4 regions of the Kribbella yunnanensis genome follow, and region 2 is predicted to be linked to each of the others. Evidence: riboswitches for the same ligand, from Rfam matches in the RefSeq annotation. Region 2 holds a riboswitch; each other region holds the start of a gene.
The links. Region 2 has a riboswitch for cobalamin ahead of metE (5-methyltetrahydropteroyltriglutamate--homocysteine S-methyltransferase). Riboswitches for the same ligand answer to the same signal wherever they lie in the genome.
Positions count from the first base shown of each region.

Region 1: another riboswitch for cobalamin. It lies ahead of ABD231_RS22485 (ribonucleoside-diphosphate reductase subunit alpha); the one in region 2 lies ahead of metE (5-methyltetrahydropteroyltriglutamate--homocysteine S-methyltransferase).
Region 3: another riboswitch for cobalamin. It lies ahead of cobN (cobaltochelatase subunit CobN); the one in region 2 lies ahead of metE (5-methyltetrahydropteroyltriglutamate--homocysteine S-methyltransferase).
Region 4: another riboswitch for cobalamin. It lies ahead of ABD231_RS18475 (ABC transporter substrate-binding protein); the one in region 2 lies ahead of metE (5-methyltetrahydropteroyltriglutamate--homocysteine S-methyltransferase).

Region 1 is NZ_BAAANF010000016.1:333,540-337,702, forward strand. Features, by position in the region: gene ABD231_RS22485 (ribonucleoside-diphosphate reductase subunit alpha) at 1-1,778, opposite strand, end outside; cobalamin riboswitch at 1,921-2,048, opposite strand; gene ABD231_RS22490 (DinB family protein) at 2,107-2,679, opposite strand; gene ABD231_RS22495 (potassium transporter Kup) at 2,699-4,163, opposite strand, start outside.
Region 2 is NZ_BAAANF010000003.1:2,304-6,466, forward strand. Features, by position in the region: gene ABD231_RS04890 (SDR family NAD(P)-dependent oxidoreductase) at 1-51, opposite strand, end outside; gene ABD231_RS04895 (LysR family transcriptional regulator) at 122-1,030, shown strand; gene ABD231_RS04900 (enoyl-CoA hydratase/isomerase family protein) at 1,027-2,085, opposite strand; cobalamin riboswitch at 2,162-2,374, shown strand; gene metE (5-methyltetrahydropteroyltriglutamate--homocysteine S-methyltransferase) at 2,490-4,163, shown strand, end outside.
Region 3 is NZ_BAAANF010000018.1:233,681-237,843, reverse strand. Features, by position in the region: gene ABD231_RS28765 (cobalamin biosynthesis protein) at 1-107, shown strand, start outside; gene ABD231_RS28760 (phosphoglycerate mutase family protein) at 98-781, shown strand; gene ABD231_RS28755 (DUF3500 domain-containing protein) at 772-1,728, shown strand; gene ABD231_RS28750 (hypothetical protein) at 1,731-2,153, opposite strand; cobalamin riboswitch at 2,201-2,345, shown strand; gene cobN (cobaltochelatase subunit CobN) at 2,381-4,163, shown strand, end outside.
Region 4 is NZ_BAAANF010000013.1:122,900-127,062, reverse strand. Features, by position in the region: gene ABD231_RS18480 (FecCD family ABC transporter permease) at 1-424, opposite strand, end outside; gene ABD231_RS18475 (ABC transporter substrate-binding protein) at 421-1,443, opposite strand; cobalamin riboswitch at 1,469-1,649, opposite strand; gene ABD231_RS18470 (hypothetical protein) at 1,672-2,613, opposite strand; gene ABD231_RS18465 (MFS transporter) at 2,627-3,928, opposite strand; gene ABD231_RS18460 (hypothetical protein) at 4,049-4,163, shown strand, end outside.

The sequences.
Region 1 (4,163 bases), on a different contig from region 2:
ACCGAACCCAGGTTGCAGACCGCGGTCTCGTCGACCGTCGTGTTCAGCGTGATCTCGGTGCACAGGTTGGACGAGTGGACGACACCGTTGTGCTGCTGCGGCGAGCGCAGGTTGCACGGGTCCTTGAAGGTGATCCACGGGTGGCCGGTCTCGAACAGCACCGTCAGCATCCGGCGCCACAGGTCGAGCGCGCGGACCCGGCGGAACACCCGGATCTCACCGCGGTCGGCGGCCGCCTCGTACTTCTCGTACGCCGTCTTGAACTCCGCGCCGAACAGATCGTGCAGATCCGGCACCTCGTCGGGGGAGAACAGCGTCCACTGACCGTCCGCCTCGACCCGCTGCAGGAACAGGTCCGGCACCCAGTTGGCCGTGTTCATGTCGTGCGTCCGGCGACGCTCGTCACCGGTGTTCTTACGCAGGTCGAGGAACTCCTCGACATCCATGTGCCAGGTCTCGAGATACGCACAGACCGCGCCCTTACGTTTTCCACCCTGATTGACTGCTACCGCCGTGTCGTTGGCGATCTTCAGGAACGGTACGACGCCCTGCGACTCACCGTTGGTGCCGCGGATCTTGGCGCCGATTCCGCGGACCGGGGTCCAGTCGTTGCCCAGACCGCCGGAGTACTTGGCGAGCAGGGCGTTGTTGCGGATCCCGGCGAAGATGCCGGCCAGGTCGTCGTCCACCGTGGTGAGGAAGCACGAGCTCAGCTGCGGTCGCGTCGTACCGGAGTTGAACAGGGTCGGCGTCGACGACATGAACCGGAACGAGCTGAGCAGTTCGTAGAACTGGATCGCGCGGCCCTCGCGGTCCTCCTCGCGCAGCGCCATCCCCATCGCGACCCGCAGGAAGAACGCCTGCGGCAGCTCGAACCGGGTCTTGTCGATGTGCAGCAGGTAGCGGTCGTAGAGCGTCTGCAGACCGAGGAAGGCGAAGTCGAGATCGCGCTCGGGCCGGATCGCCGCGGACAGCCGGTCGAGGTCGAAGGTGGCCAGTTCGGGGTCGAGCAGACCGGCTTCGATCCCGGTCGCGATGTAGCGCGGGAAGTATTCGGCGTACGCCGTGGCCATGTCGGCCTGGCTGGCCTGCCGGGGCTCGCCGTGCACGCGGCCGAGCGCCTCGCGGCGGATCTGGTCCAGCAGCAGGCGGGACGCGGCATAGCTGTACTGCGGCTCGGTCTCGACGTACGACCGGGCCGCCATCACGAGAGCCAGCTCGACCTCGTGCTGGGCGATCCCGTCGTAACAGGAGCCGATCGTCTCGTTGAGGATCTGCTCGGGGTCGACGGAGTCCAGCCCGGCGGCGGCCTCGGCGACGATCACGCGCAGCCGGTCGACGTCGAGCGGAACGCGGGTCCCGTCGGCCTGGCGGACCGACACGACCGGCTTGGTGGCGGCCAGCTCAGCCGGGTCGGCAGGCGTGCGGGCCTTCGTCCGCTCCTCGCGGTACAGCACGTAGGCCCGGGCGACCTGATGCTCTCCCGCGCGCATCAGAGCCAGCTCGACCTGGTCCTGGATGTCCTCGACCTGGACGCTGCGACGGGCGTCACCGCGACTGGTCAGGGCCTCGACGACCCGGCCGGTCAGGTCGGTGACCAGGTCGCGGACCCGGTGGGTGGCGCCGGCGTCGTTACCCTCGACGGCCAGGAACGCCTTCGTGACGGCGACCGAGATCTTGGTCGCGTCGAACACAGTGTTACTGCCGTCGCGGCGGACGACGGTCAGTTGGTTCCCGTGGCCGGCCTCGTCGGCCGCCGATCGGGATGTGGAAGCGATGGTCACAGAAGCTCTTCTCTCCCTACGCGTGCGAAGGACCGCGACCAGAAGGCATGAGCGCATGACGGGACGGACAGCACCGGCCGGAAAACTGTCGTCTCGCCCTGCGACCCACCCTCGAGGTCTCGGACCGCGCGCACCGGCGGTGCACGCGCCGGCGACAGGTATCCGGACTCGCGGCCGCCCCACTACGACAGGGCGTCCGCTCACCGTTGCGGGGCAGCTCCGGACTCGCACCGGATTCCCCTGACCGCCAGCTCGACAGACTTTAGGGCAGCCGCTAGATCTAGTGGTAGCGACACGCCGCGTGTCGCACATGTTGTGGTCCTCACGCCGCGACGCCATACAGATCCTGTAACGTCATGATCTCTGATCCGTGATGGATCAGCTCGCGATTGAGCCGTAACACCACGTGCCCGAACGGCTCCTCGGCATCCAGTGCCGTCGCCTGACTGAGCCCCACTGTCGCCACCTGCTCCTCCGGCAACGACGCGATCCCGTCCTGCCACGCCTCCACCCAATGCGTCAGCCAGGCGACCGCATCCCGCGCGTTCCCGTGCAAGGTGATGTCACCTCGGCCCTGCTCTTTGGGTCCGAACGTCCACTCCCACCGCTCGAAGAACGTCTCGGTCAGATGCGCGATCAACCACGCGATCGTCCGCGGCCCCCGATGATCAGGCTCGTCCGGCCACTGCGCCACCCACTCGCCGGACCCCAATGACCGATAGTGACTCGGATAGTGCCGCCGTACGACGGTCAGTGCCGCATTGCCCGGTTGCCAGAAGTACTGCTCATCCGTCAACTGTGCCAGCCGCGCGGACAGCACCATCCAGCTGAACCCCAACTGCCCTCGCACCATCGCCATGGCGGAGGGCTGCTGCAAGATGTCCCACTCGAACATGTGTTCGAATGTAACAGACCTACACGGTGATTTGCGAGCCCACGATGACGACCTGTTCGCGGGGGAGGTGGAAGTACTCGGCGGCGTCTGCGGTGATCGCGGTGGTGGCGAGGAAGATGCGTTTGCGCCAGCGGGGCATGCCGCTGGTGTCGCCCAGTTTGAGCTCGATGGCGGAGAGGAAGTAGGAGGTGTCGTCGGGGTCGACGGTGAGTTCGGTGCTCTGGGCGGCGGCTCGTTCGAGGATCTCGGGGACGTTGGCGGACTCGACGTAGCCGAGGCGGGCGGTGACGTGGATGATGCCGTCGTCGGTGTAGCCAAGGTCGTCGACCAGGATGCGCTCGGGTTCGGGGACGTGCGGGACGGTGACGGTCTCGATCGAGAGGATGACCACGTTCTTGTGCAGGACGTGGTTGTGTTCGACGTTGGCGCGCATCGCCAGCGGGACCGTGGTGTTGCCGCGGTTCAGGAAGACCGCCGTACCGTCGACTCGGGTGATCGGGCGCTCGTGCAGGGTGTCGATGAACTCGCGCAGTTGGCCCTCTTCGCGTTCGCGCTTGGCGGTGACGAGTTGGCGGCCTTGCTGCCAAGTGGTCAGGACGAGGAAGACGCTGACCGCGATCAGCAGCGGCAGCCAGGCGCCGTGCACGAACTTGGTCAGGTTCGCGCCCAGGAAGAGCAGCTCGACGGTCAGGAAGATGGCGGCACCGAGGATGACCAGCCACAACGGCTTCTGCCACTGCTTCCGGACGATGTAGAAGAACAGCAGCGAGTTGATGACGATCGTGCCGGTGACGGCCATCCCGAAGGCGAAGGCCAGCGCGGCCGAGGTCTCGAAGGCGAAGACCAGCGTCAGTACGGCGATCATCAGCGCCCAGTTGACCCACGGGACGTAGATCTGGCCGGCTGTTTCGGTCGAGGTGTACTGGATCCGCAGCCGCGGCAGGTAGCCGAGCTGGACGGCCTGGTGGGCGACCGAGAACGCGCCGGTGATGACCGCCTGGGAGGCGATTACGGTCGCGGCCGTCGCCAGGATCACCATCGGGATCCGGCCCCACTCGGGGACCAGCAGGAAGAACGGGCTGGTGAACCCGTTCGGGTCCTCCAGCACCAGCGCGCCCTGGCCGAGATAACTCAGGATGCAGGCCGGGAAGACGAGGAACAGCCAGGCCCGCGTGATCGGCTGACGGCCGAAGTGCGCGAGGTCGGCGTACAGGGCCTCGGCGCCGGTGATCGCCAGTACGACGGCCGCGAGCGCGAAGAAGGCGGTCCCGAAATGCCCGGTCAGGAAACCGATCGCGTACGTCGGCGAGAGCGCCTTGAGGATGCTCGGGTGGTCGAGGATGCCGCCGATCCCGCAGACCGCGATCGCCGCGAACCAGACGATCATGATCGGCCCGAACGAGCGGCCGATCCGGCCGCTGCCGTGCTTCTGCACGCTGAACAGGCCGATGATGATGACCGCGGTGATCGGCACCACCCAGGCG
Region 2 (4,163 bases):
AACTTCTGCCGCCGTACTGCTGAAGCCGAACGGTGTCTTGATGAGTTCCATACCTTCAAGCTAGGCACCTGCAGCCCATGACACCAGCGAAAGTCTGGCAAGTGTGGTATGCGTAAACGTCATGACCTTCACCGACGCCTCCCTGACCGCGCTGCGGGTGTTCCGCGAGGTGGCCGAGCGCGGTACGCTCACCGCCGCGGCGACCGCGCTCGGCTACACCCAGTCGGCCGTCTCCCGCCAGATCGCGTCCCTGGAACGCGCGGCAGGCACGGCACTGCTGGAGCGCCGCCACGACGGGGTACGGCTGACGCCGGCCGGGCGGATCGTCGTACGACGGGCTGCCGCCGCGATCGATCAGGTCGATGCGGCCGCACGTGAGCTGGCCGGGATCCCGGAAGAGCTCGGCACGGTCCGGCTCGGCTGGTTCGCGACGGCGGGCGTCTTCCTGGTACCCCGCGCACTCGCGGCACTCCGCGAGACGCACCCCGGCATCACGGTCATCAGCCGTGAAGGCAGTACGCCGGCCCTGGTCCGCGCACTACGCGCAGGCACCATCGACCTCGCCCTCCTGGCCTCCGCACCGCCGTTCCGCGCGCCCGATGCCGAGTCGCCCGCGCTGGAGCTACACACCCTCTCCGAACGCAGCCTCCGGATCGCGGTCCCCAGTACGCATCCGCTCGCCCACGCCGACGTCGTCGACATCGAGGACCTCCGTGGTCAGCGCTGGATCGCCGGTCCGGGCGGCGAGCAGTACATGGGTGTCTGGCCGGGTCTCGACGAGCGCCCCCAGGTCGTCCATACCGCGCGCGACTGGCTGGCCAAACTCCATCTGGTCGCCGCCGGCTGCGGGATCACCACCGCACCCGCCGCCCTGACCTTCGCCCTCCCACCGGGCGTCCGGATCATCGCCGTACAAGGCGGCCCCGAGGAGCAACGCCGCATCCTGCTGGCACGGCTCCCCCGCCCGGTACCTGAGCCCGTTGCTCGCCTGGCCGCCGCCATCCGCGCGGCCGCGAGCGCGGACGGCTAGCTCGACGCGTCGGTGAGCCCGAGATCGGCGTCGCCGAGAGTGGCGAAGTGGGCGGTGATGGATTCGTCGCTGACACCGTCGAAGGTGGCCGGTGACCACCGCGGGTTGCGATCCTTGTCGATCACCTGTGCGCGCACGCCTTCAAGGAAGTCGTGCGAGCCGTGGAGCCACACCGACAACCGGTACTCCTGCTCCAGCGCAGCCGGCAACGACGGCAGATCGGCCGCGGCCCGCAGCGCGCGCAGTGTGACCTTCAAAGAGGTCGGCGACTTCGTCAGCAGCACCGCGGCAGCCTCTCGCGCAGCCGGTACGTCGGCATCCGCCAGCCGGCTGTAGATCTTCACCAGGTCCTCGCCCTCGTAGGCCTCGTCGATCCACTCGCGGTCACCGATCAACCCGGACTCCGGAACCGGATCGGCAAACGAGGCCACCGCGGTCGCCGCGTCCTGAGAAGCCAGTGCAGCAAGGAGATCCGGCAACCGATCGCTCGGCACGTACCAATCGGCAAGACCGACCGCGATCGCATCACCCGCGCCGACCAACCCGGCCGTCAGGGCCAGGTGGGTGCCCAGCTCGCCCGGCGCCCGCGATAGCAAGTAGGTACCGCCGACATCGGGGAAGAAGCCGATCCCGGTCTCCGGCATGCCGAGCTTCGACCGCTCGGTGACGACCCGGATACTCGCGTGCGCCGACAGCCCGATCCCGCCGCCGAGCACGATGCCGTCCATCACCGCGACGAACGGTTTCGGGTACTCCGCGATCTCCGCATTGAGCCGGTACTCATCCGCCCAGAACGCCGCCGACGCCGTACCGCCGGCGATCCCGTCGTGGTAGATCGAGACGATGTCGCCGCCCGCACACAGACCGCGGTCACCGCTGCCTGTCAGTACGACAGTCTGTACGGCGGGGTCAGCGGCCCACTCGTCGAGCACCCGGCGGATGATCGTCACCATCTCGTGTGTGAGCGCGTTGATCGCGCGCGGCCGGTTCAGCACCAGATGACCGGCGTGACCGTCCACATGCGCGAGGACCGGGGATTCTTCGACATTGCTCACGGTGCGCCAAAATAGCTGGACGTCCTACTACTTTCCTAGGGTGTGGATCACAGGGCCGGAACCTCCCGCGAGTGCGTAGGCTGATCGGGTAGCTGGTTCGTCCTGGCAGCCGGTCAGGACGTCGCAAGAGGGAACCCGGTGTGAATCCGGGACTGCCCCGCAGCGGTAAGTGGGAACGACCACCGTCATACGCACTGGACCTCTCGGTCTGGGAAGCGACGGTCAGTAGGTGTCCGGTCCGCCGGACGTGCCCGCGAGTCCGAAGACCTGCCAGCCGCCCGCTGTGCGCCCGTCGTACGGCGGTGATCGCAAGGCCTCGTGGGAGGGCCGGCGTACGTGTGCCGCCTTTCTCCAAGCCCTGTGGTCCTCAAGACAGGCTCGCTAAGGAGAGACGCTTGACCACCGTGCACGGCTACCCCCGGCAAGGCCCGAACCGGGAACTGAAGAAGGCCATCGAGGGCTACTGGAAGGGCACGGTCACCGCCGACGCCCTCCGGCAGACCGCGGCCGAACTGCGCCGATCGAACTGGCAGCAGCTCGCGGACGCCGGGATCGACGAGGTTCCGACCGGCGACTTCTCGTACTACGACCATGTCCTCGACACGTCCGTCTTGCTCGGCGCGATCCCCGCGCGGCATCGTGCCGCAGTGAACGCCGACGCGCTGGACGGCTACTTCGCGATGGCGCGCGGTACCCAGGAGGTCGCGCCGCTGGAGATGACCAAGTGGTTCGACACGAACTACCACTACCTGGTCCCGGAGCTCGGCCCGGACACGACATTCGCCGCCGACTCCACCAAACAGGTCGCCGAACTGCGCGAGGCCCTCGCACTCGGGCTCAAGGCCCGCCCGGTCCTCATCGGACCGATCACCTATCTCCTCCTCGCCAAACCCGCGCCCGGCATCGACTTCGAACCGCTGTCGTTGCTGCCGCGAATCCTTCCCGTGTACGCCGAGATCCTGGGCGATCTGCGCGCGGCCGGCGCCGAATGGGTCCAGCTGGACGAACCCGCGCTGGTCCAGGACCGGACCGCGGACGAGCTGACTGCAACCACGAGCGCGTACGGCGAACTGGGCGGTCTCGTGGATCGCCCGAAGCTCCTGGTCGCGTCGTACTTCGACCGGCTCGGCGACGCGTTGCCGGTGCTGGCCAAGTCGCCGGTCGAGGGCCTGGCCATCGACTTCACCGGACCGGCCGCGGCCAACCTCGACGACCTGGCCGCCGTCCCCGAGATCCGGTCGAAGCGACTCGTCGCGGGTGTCGTCAACGGCCGCAACGTCTGGCTGAACGACCTACCCAAATCGCTGTCCACACTGGCCGTTCTGCTCGGATTGGCCGACCAGGTCGAGGTCAGCTCATCCTGCTCACTGCTGCATGTCCCGCTGGATGTCGCGGCCGACACGGACCTCGATCCGGAGGTCAGCCGCTGGCTCGCGTTCGCTCGACAGAAGACCGCCGAGATCGTCACGCTGGCCCGCGGCATCACCGGAGGCACCGAGTCGATCGCGGCCGAGCTCGAGATCAACCGAGCAGCACTCGAGTCCCGGGCGAACTCGGCGGTGACGAACAACCCGGCCGTGCGCGCCCGCGTCGCCGGTGTGACGGCTGACGACAGTCGCCGGGCGGCGTCGTACGAGGAACGCAGTGCAGCCCAGCAGAAGCGGCTCGAGCTGCCGTTGTTGCCGACGACAACGGTTGGCTCGTTCCCGCAGACGACCGAGCTGCGAACCGCCCGGGCAGATCTGCGCGCGGGCCGCATCGACGAGGCGCAGTACGACGAGGTAATCGGAGCCGAGATCCGCGAGGTCCTCGCGTTCCAGGAGAAGGCCGGGCTCGACGTCCTGGTCCACGGCGAACCCGAGCGCAACGACATGGTGCAGTACTTCGCCGAACAGCTCGATGGGTACGTCGCCACTCAACACGGCTGGGTCCAGTCGTACGGCACCCGCTATGTCCGGCCGCCGGTGCTCGTCGGCGACATCTCCCGGCCGACGCCGATGACCGTCCGCTGGTGGGCCTACGCGCAACTGCAGACCGACCGTCCGGTCAAGGGCATGCTCACCGGACCGGTCACGATG
Region 3 (4,163 bases), on a different contig from region 2:
CGGTCGCGGATGTTCGCCGTACGGCGGCTCTGGCGCGGCGAGTCGGTATCGCCGCGGCGGGTGCGGCCGCGATCCTGGCAGTTGCGAGAGGACGGTTATGGGACTGAGCCGACGGCCGATGCGGATCGCGCTGATCCGGCACGGCGAGTCCGAGGCGAACCTGGACAAGTCGATCTACGAGCGGGTCCCGGACCACTCCGTCGCGCTGACCGCGCACGGCTGGGAGCAGGCGGCCAAGGCCGGGCGTGAGCTGCGGGAGCTGTTCGACAACGAGCCGATCCGGGTTTACGTGTCGCCGTACCTGCGCACACTGCAGACACTCAAAGGACTCGAGCTCGACGACCTGATCGGGATCGCACGGGAGGAGCCGCGGCTGCGGGAGCAGGACTGGGCGAACTTCCAGGACACCGAGGACATCGAGCGGCAGGAACGGTTGCGCGACTCGTACGGGCACTTCTTCTACCGGTTCACGCATGGTGAGTCGGGGTCGGACGTGTACGACCGGGTGTCGAGTTTCCTGGAGACCATGCACCGTGACTTCGAGCAGGCGGATGCGCCACGCAACGTGCTGCTGGTGTCACACGGGCTGACCATGCGGCTGTTCTGCATGCGGTGGTTCCACTGGTCGGTCAAGTACTTCGAGACGCTGCGGAACCCGGCCAACGCAGAAACCCGGGTGCTGCTGCGTCAGCCCGACTACCGTTACAAGCTGGACCGGCCGTTCGAGCGCTGGACGACCGCACATGAGCCCACTGACTTGGAGCGAGCAGCGTGGTTGTAGAGCAGACCCGGGAAGCGGCCATCGACCTGCTGCGGAGTCTGAGCCCGGAGCAGCGGGCGTTGGCTCAGGCGGCGTTCGACACACCGGATCACCAGGAGTGGACCTATCTGCCGGGGGACCGGCCGGGACTGCCGTTGTCGTCGCTGACACCCGCACAACAGCAGTTGGCGCTCCGGCTGATCGCACTGGGCTGCAGTGAACGCGGTCTGGCCGATTCACTCGCCGTACTGGACGCAGAGGTGCTCCTGCGCGGTATCCCGGCGCTGCCGGAGTCAGGGGACTGGGAGGGCACTGTCCTGGGCGGCCGCTACTACCTGCGGATCCTGGGTGACCCCGCCGGCTTCGAACCGTGGGCCTGGCGACTGAACGGTCACCACCTGGCAATCCACCTGACTCTGGTCGACGGTGCGATCTCTTTCACACCCTCGTTCATCGGCTCTAACCCGGCCACCGCCCCATCGGGCCGCCGCTTCCTGGCCGGCGAGAGCGACCTGGGCTTCCAACTCCTGCACGCCCTAGACGACAGCCAGCGCGCAGTCGCAGTCGTCTCACCCGATGCTCCCGACGACATCCTCACCCGTCACGACCCGGTAGCCGACCCGTCCCTGCTACACCGCGGCCTGGCGTACGGCGACATGACCGCCGACCAGCGTCAGATCCTCAGCCTCCTCGTCGGCCAGTACGTCGGCCGCGCAGCCGGCCCCATCGGCCTCCAGACCTGGCAAGACCTGACCGAACAAGGCATCGAGAACCTCACCTTCGCCTGGGCCGGCGAAACCACCCCCGGCCCCGGCCGGCGCCACTACTACTCCCTGGCCGCCCCCACCTTCCTGGCCGAGTACGACAACACCCAGGACAACGCCAACCACATCCACTCCGTCTGGCGCTCCCACCGCTCCGACTGGGGCACCGACCTCCTAGCCGCCCACTACGCCGCCCACGGCTGAGGTCACCAAACCCGGCGCTCACCCTTGCTCAGCCCGAACTGGCCCAGCTCGACCCTGCGCCGCAGCCGCTTTCGCCGGTACGGCGCCACGACGGCCAACGCGATCCCGTCCCGGTGCTCGGCCTCGACGCGGATCCCGTCGGTCCAGCCGTCCTCGTCGATCTGGACGTCCGCGACCACCGCTACCGCGACGAGGTCGTCACGCTGCGCGCGTAGCCCGGCCCACAGCACCTCGAAGACCTTGGCGGTGTCCGGTTCGTCGGCCATCTCGATCGATCCCTCGCCGGCCGCGTCCATGCTGAGCGAGAACGGGGCGAACCCGCCCTGTTTGCCGACCTGCTGCTCGGCTAGCTCGAGCGCCGTACCGAAGAGGCCGTCGAGAGCTTCCTGAGCCCGCTGCGAGGCTGCGTCGCGCCAGGATTCCATGGGTGGTGCCGCCTTCTGGTCGAAGTGATGTGTTCCGCATCCTGCCAATCGACGGGGTCGGATAGGGTGCAGGCGTCAAGCGACAGCTGTGCAGGAACCCGGTGTGAGTCCGGGGCGGTCCCGCCACTGTGACCTACCGGCGATGAACAACGCCGCGGGGAGTCAGGAACTGCTGCTGTCGCACCTCCGGCCGGGGCGTGGATACCCCCAGGAAGGACCGGTTCAGCGTGCCCGCGAACCTGTTGCTGTTGTCGACTGCCGACACCGATCTCTTGGCCGCGGCGGAGGCGGAGGCCGGCTGGAAGGTCGCGAACCCGGCCCGCCTGGAGCTGTCTGAACTCGCTCCGTTGCTGAATACCGCTCAGATCGTGGTGGTGCGGCTGCTGGGTGGCAAACGCGCCTGGGAGGAGGGGCTGGACGCCGTACTGGCCTCCGGGAAGCCAGCCGTGGTGGTCAGCGGTGAGGCGGCTCCTGATGCGGAGCTGATGTCGCTGTCGACTGTGCCTGCGGGTGCGGTGACCGAAGCGCTGGCTTACCTGCGGGAGGGCGGCGCGGACAACCTCCGGAACCTGGCCGGCTTCTTGAGCGACACCATCCTGCTCACCGGCGACGAATTCGACCCGCCTGCTGCACTCCCGGCGTACGGGGTGCGGGGGACGTTTGTCGAGGACGACCGGCCGGTGGTCGGGATCGTGTACTACCGCGCGCATGAGATCGCGGGGAACACGGCGTTCGTCGACGCGCTCGCGGCTGCGGTCTCTAAGGCCGGTGCGCAACCGCTGCCCGTCTACTGTGGGACGCTGCGCGGGCTGGACCCGACAAGCGCTGAGAACGCCGGACTGTTCGAGCTGCTGCGCAAATGCGACGTGCTGGTCACCACGCTGCTCGCAGCCGGTGGATCGGTCGCAGCGAACGCCAGCGCCGGTGGTGCGGACGACGCCTGGGACGCTGGAGCGCTCGCGTCACTCGACATCCCGCTGATCCAGGGGCTGGCGCTGACCTCGACGCGTGAGCAGTGGCTGGCCAGCGACGCGGCGATCAGTCCGCTCGACGCCGCCACGCAGGTCGCGATCCCCGAGTTCGACGGCCGGATCATCACCATCCCGTTCTCCTTCAAGGCGTATGACGCCGACGGGCTGGCCCGCTACGCGCCGGACCCCGAGCGGTGCACCCGGCTGGCCGGGATCGCGGTCGCGCACGCCCGCCTGCGGCACGTCCCGGTGGCCGAGAAGAAGCTCGCGCTGGTGCTCTCGTCGTACCCGACCAAGCACGCCCGGATCGGCAACGCGGTCGGTCTCGACACCCCGGCTTCGGCGGTCCAACTGCTCGGCAAGCTCGAGGAGGCCGGGTACGACCTCGGCGGGCTCGACCTTAGTGAGTTGCAAGGGGCTGATGGTGCGGACGGGCTGATCCACCGGCTGATCGCGGCCGGCGGTCACGATGTCGACTGGCTGACCGACGAGCAGCTGGCGTCCGCGGTCGCGACGATCCCACTGTCGACGTACTCGACCTGGTTCGCGCGCGTTCCCGAAACGTTGCAGGAGGCAATGACCGAGGCCTGGGGCTCAGCGCCGGGATCTTTGTACGTCGACAACTCCGGCCCCGAACCCGCGATTGCGCTGGCCGCGCTCCGATTCGGCAACGTCGTACTGATGATCCAGCCACCGCGTGGCTTCGGCGAGAACCCGGTCGCGATCTACCACGACCCCGACATGGCGCCGTCGCACCACTACCTGGCGGCGTACCGGTGGTTGGAGAACGCTCCGGCCGATGGCGGCTTCGGGGCGCATGCGGTCGTGCACCTCGGTAAGCACGGGACGCTGGAATGGCTGCCTGGCAAGGGAATCGGGATGGCCGCCGACTGCGCGCCGGACGCCGTGCTCGGCAACCTGCCGATGGTCTACCCGTTCATTGTCAACGACCCGGGCGAGGGCACGCAGGCGAAGCGGCGGGCGCATGCGGTCGTCGTCGACCACCTGGTGCCGCCGATGGCGCGGGCCGAGACGTACG
Region 4 (4,163 bases), on a different contig from region 2:
TCGCGCCACCTCGCCCGATCGCGCCGACCAGGTAGACCACCACGGTCGCCACCAGCGCACCGCCCATCGCAAACCACACGTACCCGGTGAGGCTCTGCACGCCCAGCGCCCCGATCGCCCCGACCACGGCCAGCGCCGCCCCGGCGTTCACCCCGAGAATCCCCGGATCCGCCAAGGGATTCCGCGTCACGCCCTGCATCAACGCACCCGCCAGCCCCAAAGCCGCACCAGCCAACAACCCAGCACCGGTTCGCGGCAGACGCAGATAGCGGATCACCCGGTCGTTGTCACTCCCGGTGAAATCAGCCAGCGCCAGGTAGACGTCATGCGCCCCGAAATACTGGTTCCCGACACTCAGCGACAGCAGGACCGAGACCGCGAGGACGGCGACGCACAGGAGCAGTCCGGCCGCTCGCCACCTCATTTGAACAGGTCAGCGTGAATCGTCCTGGCGATGTCCTCAGTCGTGTACGCACCACGCACCCCGGCCGAGTGGTTCGCGAACAGCCACGGTACGACGTGTTTGTTGCGGACCGCCTTGAGGTTCTGAAACGCCGGGTTCGCGAGGATCTTGTCCACCTCGGGCTGTGTCGAGGCCGGCGTCAACGCGGCATCGCAGCACCCGCTGATCAGGATGTAGTCGGGATTGCGCTTGATCAGCTCCTCGACGCCGATCTTCACGTTCCGCTTGGCGGTCAGGTCGGCGAAGACGTTCACCCCACCGGCCTGCTTGATCAGCACGGTCCCGAAGTCCGGTCCGCCGGAGACGGTCAATCCGCCGCCCTCCATCCCGGGCCGCAGAATCGCGACAGTCGGCTTCGGCGCGTTCCGCACCTTCGCCTCGACCGCGGCGATCCGCTTCTGCTGATCGGCGATCACCGCCTCGGCCCGATCCTGGACCCGGAACAGCTTGCCGAGGTCGCGCAGGTCGGCGTACACGTTGTCCATCGTGACGCTGGCCGGGTCGATCGCCTCGTCGCCCTTACCGTCCGCGGTCGGGCAGAGCGGGCTGAAGATCCAGGTCTGGACTCCGAGCTCGCCCAGGCTCTTGCGGCTCCCGAAGCTCTCGTCGCTGCCACCACCAGCGCTGAACACGTCGTTGAACCCGGACAGCACGAAGTCGGGGTTCGCCGCGAGCAGCTCTTCGCGGCTGGGCAGGTTCTTGTAGTACTTCGCCTTGGCCTGCGCGCTCGCGTACTCCGGAAGCACCTCGGCATCCAGGTACGCCGTACCGACCAGGCGATCGGAGATTCCCAGCGCATGCGCCATCTCGATGGCCGGCTGGTACGCCGCGAACACCCGCTTCGGCGGACCGCTGACGGTGACGTCGATCCCGCAGTTCTGCACGGTGATGATCGATCCATGCGGCCTGGCCGCGGTGGACGTGCCACAACCGGCAAGCAGGCTCAAAAGCAGGACAGGGACAACGGATTTGCGCAGCACAGGACCGCTCCTCCAGCACCTCGTGGACGGATCACATGCCGTGGCCGGTCTCCTGGCTGACGGGACTGCATCCACCGGCCTGGTCTTCCCAGCACAGGGCCAGTGACCTCCCTCAAGAGGGACTGCCGGTGAACTCCCGATCACAGTGGCGAGGGCCGCTCCGGCATCACACCGGCTTCCCGAGCACCACGGCGCCGCCACAGTAACACCGGCGACTGAGTCGCAGGTTCAGCGGTACTGCGAGAGCATCGCGAGCGCGAACTGGGTCATCGTGTCCGGATTGACCGCCCGCGCCGGCAACGGCACCAGGTCGACCAGCTTGTTGTCGCCGAGCCGGATCGTGGTCCGCCCGGTCGCGGTGTCCACGTAACCCTCGTCCCCGAGCGGAATCGCCTGCGCGGTCGGCGTCTTCCGGATCGCGGTCATCAGCGCGACCGCGTTCGGCGTACGACGTACTGATGAAGACAGCACGCTGTTCGCGGAAACCCACCCGCAGACCAGGTCTCCGAGCTCGGTCTGACCGTCCCGGCGGATCGACGCAGGCGCCCCCATCACCTTCGCGGCGGCCGACGACCCACGCTCACACTCCGACCGAGTGATCAACGGCTCCGCCTCGGGCAGCCCGGGCGCCTGCCGAACCACCTCCTGCCCCAGTACGACGTACTTCGCGAGCGTGGCTTTCGGCCCGGAGACCTTGTACAGGCGACCGTCGAACAGGAACACCACCGACGTGTCGTTTCCGAAACCTCCCGCACCGACAACCGCGGGCTTCCCCTTGTACGCCTTCTGCGCGGCAGCCAGCGTCGCTTTCGTCGCCGCCTGCACTGACACCCCGACTCGCAGGACTGGTCCGTTCGGACTGGTACTCAGACCGAGCTGACACGTGTCATACGTCGCCGGTACGCCGAAATCGGCCGGCGGTGCCTTGGGCTGAATCTGCACGACCGGTACGGCGAGTGTCGCCTGCACCAGCGGTTGGTCCATCCGAATGCACAACGTGTCGGCCACCTTCGCGGTCGGCGGCGTGCTGGGCGTCTCGGAAGGAGGTGGTGTCGACGGAGGAGTCGTGCTGATCGACACGAGCGGCGGCACGCTCGGTGCGGTCTCCTGCCCGGGTCCCCCACACGCACTGGCGAGCACTGCGACAAAAGCGAGCGGCAGGATACGCATAGTGCGCCAAAGCCTACGCTTCGTCCGCCTCCGCCGCGGCCCGGAGATCGCGTTCGCGCACCGCGTGCTCGTCGGTGCGAGCGTCGTACCGCCAGAAGTCACGCAAGGCCGCGCCGGTGGCCGCGACGCCGGCCACGCAGAGGATGCCGCCGCTGACGATCGACGTCCGGACGCTGGTCAGGTCGGCGACCAGACCGGACCGGGCCTGACCACCGAGCGGGCCGAGCATGTAGGACAGCATCTCGATTCCGGCCAGCCGACCACGCATCTCGTCCGGGATCGTCTGGTTCCAGATCACCGAACGGAACAGGCCGGAGACCATATCCGCAGCACCAGCGAAGGCGAGGAAGACGAGCGCGAACCAGATGTTCGGCGCCAGACCGGCGATTCCGATCGCCGCACCCCAGCAAGCGGCCGCCATCACGACGGCCCGGCCGTGGTGATGGACGCGGCGGCTCCAGCCGCTGGTCAGGGTCGCGATCAGCGCGCCGACCGCCTCCGCGCTGTAGAGCGCACCGAGCAGCTTCGGTTCCTTCAGCACCTCGGTGGCGAACGCCGGGAAGAGCACGATCGGCATCGCCATGAACATCCCGACCATGTCGACGACGTACGTCCCGAGCAGGTCCTTGCGGCGCGCGGCGTACGCGATGCCTTGGCCGATGACGCGCAGGCTGGGTGGTTGGGAGTGCTCGCCGACCCGGTACGGCTTGAGTCGCAAGTACATGAGGGTTGCGATCGACAACCCGGCCAGCTCGATACCGAACGCCCAGCTGATCCCCGCCGTACCGACCAGCACACCGCCCAGCGCGGGGCCGACCAGCTGACCGGCCTGCATGGTCAATGCGTTCAGCGCCACCGCGGCCGGCAGCTCGGAGTGCTTCACCACGCGCGGGAACAGCGCGTCGCGGCTCGGCCGCTGCAGTGAGGCGGCGATCGCGTTCAGGGCGCCGCAGACGTAGATGATCCAGACCTGCGGATTGCTCAACAGCGCGTTGCTCAGCAGTACGGCGCACACCGCGACCTGCGCGATCCCGGTGAAGATGAGCATTTTTCGGCGATCCACGTGATCGGCGAGCGCGCCGCCGTACAGGCCGAAGACGACCAGCGGAACGATGTTGACCAGGCCCATCGCGCCGACCGCGAAGTTCGAGTGGGTCAGCGAATACAGCTGGTACGGCAGGGCGACGTACCCGAACATGCTGCCGAGAAAGAAGACCGAGCCGGAGACCATCAGGATCCGGAAGTCTCGCGAACTACGCCACGGAGTCAGGTCGACACGCAGCCGGGCCAGCCGCGTTCGGAAACTTGCTGCCACCGGCACATCCTGTCAGCAGATCGCCCCGGGCGAAGAACCCTTTTCTCCCTACCGTGGAACCGATTGGTTGCCCTCGGCGTCAATCTCCCTGAATATCCCCAGGACAGACGGAGAAACCGGATGATCTCGACCAAGTCGGTACGCACCAAGGTGTTCGCCACCCTCGCCGCGGGGGCCGCCGCCGGTGCCACCCTGCTTGCGCCCGTGGCCGCCCAGGCCACGACCAGCACCGTCA